2 regions of the Lottiidibacillus patelloidae genome follow, and region 1 is predicted to be linked to the other one. Evidence: riboswitches for the same ligand, from Rfam matches in the RefSeq annotation. Region 1 holds a riboswitch; the other holds the start of a gene.
The links. A riboswitch is a leader RNA that binds a small molecule or an ion and turns the genes downstream of it on or off. The one in region 1 is predicted to bind S-adenosylmethionine.
Positions count from the first base shown of each region.

Region 2: it holds a riboswitch for S-adenosylmethionine, as region 1 does, so the genes downstream of both, metK (methionine adenosyltransferase) here and CIB95_RS09405 (methionine ABC transporter ATP-binding protein) in region 1, are expected to answer to the same signal.

Region 1 covers NZ_NPIA01000004.1:179,555-183,031, forward strand. Annotated here, with positions in the region: gene CIB95_RS09395 (MetQ/NlpA family ABC transporter substrate-binding protein) at 1-449, opposite strand, end outside; gene CIB95_RS09400 (methionine ABC transporter permease) at 473-1,141, opposite strand; partial or broken gene CIB95_RS09405 (methionine ABC transporter ATP-binding protein) at 1,168-1,896, opposite strand; SAM riboswitch class I at 2,039-2,150, opposite strand; gene CIB95_RS09410 (DUF418 domain-containing protein) at 2,419-3,477, shown strand, end outside.
Region 2 covers NZ_NPIA01000008.1:77,499-80,975, forward strand. Annotated here, with positions in the region: gene CIB95_RS13550 (BMP family lipoprotein) at 1-428, opposite strand, end outside; gene metK (methionine adenosyltransferase) at 805-2,004, opposite strand; SAM riboswitch class I at 2,175-2,290, opposite strand; gene pckA (phosphoenolpyruvate carboxykinase (ATP)) at 2,623-3,477, shown strand, end outside.

The sequences.
Region 1 (3,477 bases):
GTAATTAAGCCAACATTTTGTAAAAGTGTTAAAATTCGACCGTGATCAGCAATAGAGTTACTCATAATAATTGTTGCACCTTTTGGAAGGTCTTCAATGCTATCGTATTTAGTAGAATAAACACCAATTGGTTCGATATGAACGCCACCTGCATTGACAAAGTCATAACCATGATCTGCAATTTGTGAAGCTAAATAAGGTACATGTTGAAAATAGTTAGCATCAAGTTCTTTACCTTCTAATGCTTGGTTTGGTAATACATAATCTTGGAATGTAACGATTTCTAATTCAATGCCTTGCTCAGCTAAGATAGGTTTTACTTGTTCTAAAATTTCTGCATGAGGTACGTTAGACGCACCAACAACTAATTTGTTCTCGTTATTTGAACAACCAGCGAAAGCGAAGATTACAATAATTGATAAGAATGATACTAATAATAATTTTTTCATGTTTAATTATCCCCTTTTATTTTTTATCTTTTATCTATTTTTAAAGTGACTTTGTCACCGATAAACTGAATGATGAAAACGATGAATAATATTAATATAGTTGCGACGATCGTTACGTCATTATGACTTCGTTGAAAGCCTTCTAAATATGCTAAGTTACCAAGTCCTCCAGCACCGACAACTCCGGCCATTGCGGTATAACCTACTAGTGCAATTGCTGTAACTGTAATACCGGATACTAAAGCGGGCATTGCTTCGGGAAGTAAAACTTTAAAAATAATATCCTTAAATGATGCTCCCATTGCTAGTGAAGCTTCAATTACTCCTTTGTCAATTTCACGTAGAGCAAGTTCGACCATGCGAGCGTAAAATGGTGCGGCTCCGATAATTAAAGCAGGTAATGCAGCATTTGCCCCCAGCATTGTTCCTACTAAAATCTTTGTGAGTGGAATTAGCAATATAATTAAAATGATAAATGGTATTGATCGAAAAATATTAACGAATGAAGCAATGATTCGGTGAATCGAAGCATTCTCCAATAAATTTCCCTTCGATGTTAAGAAGAGCAATAACCCTAATATGACGCCGAAGATAAATGTTGCAAGAACAGAAACTGCTGTCATGTAAAGTGTTTCAATGGTTGCATCAATTACTTTTTCCCACTTTACATGTGGAATGATGTTGCTAATCATTTGCTAATAACCTCCAGTTCAGTTCCTTTAACAAAGCTTTTAGTAGCTTGATGACGTGGCTGATGGAAGATTTGTTGGACGTTACCTTGTTCTACGATGCTTCCATTTTCCATAACAGCTACCTTTTTACATATTTTGCGAATGACATCAAACTCATGTGTAATGAGGACAATTGTTAAGCCAAGTCGCTTATTAATATCAAGTAACAACTGCAAAATGGAGTCCGTTGTTTTCGGGTCTAATGCCGATGTTGCTTCGTCACATAATAGGATACTAGGGTTGTTTGCTAATGCTCTTGCAATGCCAACACGTTGCTTTTGACCTCCGCTTAGTTGAGCTGGATAAGCATCTTCTCTACCTTCAAGTCCGACTAGTTTAATCAGTTCGGCTACTTTTGCATCGCGTTCAGCCTTTGGTACATTGGCAACTTCGAGTGGTAAGGAAATGTTTTCAGCAGCAGTTCTTGACCAAAGTAGGTTGAAGTGCTGAAAAATCATTCCAATTTTTTGTCTTGCTTGTCGTAATTGTTTCCCTCGAAGAGTAGTAAAGTCTACATTGCCTACAGTGACAGTTCCACTTGTCGGTTTTTCTAATTGATTGATCATCCGCAACAAGGTGCTTTTCCCGGCGCCACTATAACCAATGATGCCAAATATTTCTCCTTTTTCGATCGTTAAGTTAATGTTTGAAACAGCTGTTACAGCTGGGCGTTTTTTTCTGCGAAATACTTTTTCAACAGCGTTTAATTTGATCAATTTTTTAATCCCTTCTTTCTTTTTTAGTAATTTTATAGGTTTAGTCAGGATTGTAAATATGATGGTGCGACTTAAGGCCCTAAGGAAACAATAAAAAACCCTTTCCGCAAACAAGCAGAAAGGGTTATATGTAGGGTCCTTTCTCTCATCTGCCAAAGCAAAAAGCTTTGTAGGAATTGGCACCATTTCAACAAAAATCGTTGACGGTTGCCGGGTTTCATCGGGCCCAGTCCCTCCACCTCTCATGATAAGAGTTCAATCTATTTAATTGTTATTTTAGTGAATTAATACTTTAGCTCAATAAAGTTAGTGAACTATGAAAGTAACTATAGCATGGTTGTAAAAAAAGCGTCAAGCATTTTTTTAAAAACTTTTTTCGAAGTAATTTCTAGCTCTTTTTTTCAAGCATGAGATAAATAATACAACTATTTTTACGAAGTGACAACTGTTTTTATGCAGGAATTATAATTTTTTTTGCGAATACAATTTAGATACAAATATATGACAGGATGTGTGATTTATTTGATAAAGCCAAGCATAGCAAAAGAGCGAATCGATGCGATAGATATCGTCAGGGGGTTTGCGTTATTCGGCATTTTTTTAGTGAATATGCCAGCTTTCTTTTTACCATTTTTATATATTGACCAACAAAAAGCAGCAGAAACATTCTGGGATAAGGCAGTCGTTATTTTTATCGACATTGTTGCTCAGGCAAATTTTTACACGCTTTTTTCCTTTTTATTCGGGTTCGGGACTATTTTCTTTTATGAAAGATTAAAAGAAAAAGAGCTTCGTCCATTACCGTTTTTGTTGAGAAGGTTTACTTTTTTACTAGTACTTGGACTAATTCATGCAATCTTAATTTGGCATGGAGATATTTTAATTACATACGCTATTACGGCAATTATTTTAATTTTATTTTTAAGTGCTAGAGGGAAGTCACTGTTAATTCATTCCATTGCTATGATTGCTATTCCATACTTGGCGATTGGCTTGTTATTACTTATGTCTGGAACAGGTTCTCTTACTGAAAAACCGACATCAGCAAATGATATTGAAAATGTGTATCAAAGTGGTTCTTATGTTGAAATTACAATGCAAAGAATTTCAGATTATCTTTATGTACACGGCGGTTTTGGTATGGTTTTCGTTGTCATATCATTGCTACCAATGTTTTTATTAGGCGCTTATTTTGCAAAGGAAAAGCTCTTTCATCAAGCAAGCGAGCATAAGGAGAAATTAAAAAAGATTGCTATTATTACATTAGCGATCGGGATACCACTTAAAGTGCTGCCATATTTTACAGACAATCTTATCGCTTCCATGTACCAAGACGGTGTTGGCGGACCACTTATGGCGATTGGTTATGCAACGTCAATTGTCTTACTCGTTGAAGCAAAAATAGGACTTAAGGTATTAGCGCCATTACGATACATTGGACGGTTATCATTAAGTAATTATATTCTTCAGTCTGTTATTTGCACATTATTGTTTTACAGCTATGGCTTCGGATTGTATGGTTCTGTCACGAATAAAGTTGGCTTGTTGTTAACGGTAGTTATATTTATCATGCAAATTTTC
Region 2 (3,477 bases), on a different contig from region 1:
CCTACTTTATTCGTTTTCGTATGTAAACCGGCAACCACACCAACTAAAAATGAACCTTCTTCTTCTGCAAATACAATATTTGCAACGTTACAAACTAGTGGAGAGTCTTCATCATCTGGATCTTCTTGAATGACCATATCAACAATTGCTAGTTGAGTATATGGGTTTTCCAAGGCAACTTCACGTACTGCATCTGCCATAAAAAAACCGACACCGAAAACTATTGCATAATAATCCTTTATAAAGTTTTTCAAATTAGGATAAAATTCATCATCATTGATTGACTGTAAATAATCATAACCTTCTATGTCATTATACCTAGCAAAAGCTTGAATACCTTTCCATGCAGACTCATTTAATGCCATATCATCAATTCCACTTGCATCGGTAACTAACCCTACTTTAAACTTCAGAAATAGTAAACTCATTATTACCTTCCTTATCTACTACAGTGTCAAATGGATGATTATCGTTTGTTTCTTCTTGTTTTTTATCTTTAGTGCATTTTTTTCTACAAAGGAATTGTTAAACGTTCTACAAGCTCCTAGTAAAAGTAATAAATAAAAAACTTCCATAGTTGAAAGCTTTTTCATTTGTTCCTAATCCATTCATTATGTATTTCCAATACGTTATATCCATATATATCCTAATTAATTGTAATCGGAAAATAGTGCTATTGTATATAGTTTTTCTGTATAGAGTAAAGAAAACTGTCCAATTATCGTACCTTGGTGATGACAGAGGCGTAGTTGTTATGCCATATAAAACTAAAAAAGCAAGAGCCTCAGCCCTTGCTTCTTTCAATTATTTATTTGCTTGTGCTTTTAAGTCTTCGACTTTGTCTGTACGCTCCCATGGAAGGTCAACGTCAGTTCTTCCGAAGTGTCCATAAGCAGCTGTTTGCTTGTAGATCGGACGACGTAAGTCTAACATTTTAATAATTCCAGCTGGACGTAGGTCGAAGTTGCTGCGTACTAGTTCAACTAATACTTCTTCAGAAACTGTTCCAGTTCCGAAAGTATCGATTGAGATTGATACCGGATGTGCTACACCAATTGCATAAGCAAGTTGCACTTCACACTTATCTGCTAAACCAGCAGCTACGATGTTTTTCGCAACGTAACGTGCAGCATATGCAGCAGAACGGTCAACTTTCGTAGCATCTTTACCAGAGAATGCTCCACCACCGTGGCGTGCATATCCTCCGTAAGTATCAACGATAATTTTACGACCAGTTAAACCAGCATCTCCTTGTGGTCCACCGATTACAAAGCGACCAGTTGGGTTAATAAAGAACTTTGTCTTTTCATCAATGTATTCATGCGGTACAACAGGATCAATGACATGTGTACGTAAGTCTTGCTTAATTTGCTCAAGCGTAATTTCTGGATGATGCTGCGTTGAGATAACGATTGCATCAATACGCACGGGCTTGCCATTTTCATCATATTCTACAGTAACTTGAGTTTTACCATCCGGACGTAAGTAATTTACTGTTTCATCCTTACGTACTTCTGATAAACGACGAGATAATTTATGTGCTAATGAAATTGGAAGTGGCATTAATTCCGGTGTTTCATTACAAGCAAAACCGAACATTAATCCTTGATCTCCAGCTCCGATTGACTCGATTGCTTCATCTGACATACCATCACGGTCTTCAAGGGCAACGTCTACACCTTGTGCGATATCAGGAGATTGCTCATCGATAGAAGTTAATACTGCACAAGTATCAGCATCAAAGCCATACTTCGCACGTGTATAACCAATTTCCCTTACTGTTTCACGAACAATTTTCGGGATATCTACATAAGTAGTAGTTGTTATTTCACCTGCTACTAATACTAAACCTGTTGTTACGCTAGTTTCTGCCGCTACGCGAGCATTTGGATCATGTGTTAAAATTGCATCTAAAATTCCATCTGAAATTTGGTCACAAATTTTATCTGGATGACCTTCTGTAACACTTTCTGATGTAAATAGACGACGACTAATGTTAGCCATTAAAATTCCTCCTTTAAATAGTTTCTTCTATTTGATACGGAACTCAATCCCCAATTTTAAAAGAGTGACACATAAGAAAAAGCTTAAACCATTATGTAAAGCCTTTCGTGAACTCATAAAAAAATCCTTTCCCTATTATAGAGGAAAAGGTAATTCTTTCAGCCTTTCACCTCTTATCGATCAAGACAATAGTCTTGCAACAGGTTAGCACCTTTTCACCAGTAATTCTGCGGTGTCGGTTGCTGGGCTTCGTTGGGCCTGTCCCTCCGCCAGCTCGGGATAAGAAGAGTATCCGTTCGCGACATATCATATCGCATTATGTCAAACAGTGTCAATAACTTCGCTTAAACTCTTCTATATACATTTTCGGCATTCATTTCAATTGCTATACATGAAAACCGAGACTAATACTAGCATGCCCTAAAAATTGACTTTCTTCCTATAATTAAATGGTTTATAATAAAGGCTATTTCATTAAAAAATCCATTTTTTTCTTAAAAAGTCACATTATCGGTTAAATAGTATAGACTATATTTATAAATATGTTATACTATTTATTGAAAGTCACATACTAATAAATTTAATTAATAAATACTTATAAAAAAGGATGGTTCTAAAATGAGTGCGACTAAAAGTGCAGACGCTTTAAACAATCTTTTAAGCAATTCTAATATTCTTTCTAATCTTTCCGTTCCACAGTTAATTGAAAAAGCCTTGCTTCGTAATGAAGGAACATTAACATCTACTGGTGCACTACGAGTAGAAACAGGCAAGTACACTGGTCGTTCTCCTAAGGATAAATTTATTGTTGAAGAGAAGTCAGTAAAAGATAAAATTGATTGGGGCCCAATTAACCAACCAATCTCTGAAGAAGTGTTTAATAACTTATACACAAAAGTTTTAAATTACTTAGGTGATCAAAAAGAACTTTTCGTCTTCAAAGGTTTTGCAGGTGCAGATCAATCGTACCGCTTACCGCTACAAGTTATCAATGAATATGCTTGGCATAATCTTTTTGCACACCAACTATTTATTCGTCCGACAGAGAACGAATTAAAAACACACGATTCACAGTTCACAGTAATCTCTGCGCCAAACTTTAAAGCAGACCCAGAAGTTGATGGGACGAATTCTGAAACATTCATTATTGTTTCTTTTGAAAAGAAAGTTATTTTAATCGGTGGAACAGAGTATGCTGGGGAAATTAAGAAGTCTATTTTCTCAATTATGAACTACTTATTACCTGAAAACGATATTTTATCAATGCACTGTTCCGCAAACATCGGTGAAGAAGGTGATGTTGCATTATTCTTCGGTTTATCAGGAACTGGAAAAACAACATTATCAGCTGATCCATATCGCCGTTTAATTGGTGATGACGAGCATGGTTGGTCAAACAATGGTGTATTTAACATTGAGGGTGGCTGCTATGCAAAGTGTGTAAATTTATCTGAACAGAAAGAACCGCAAATT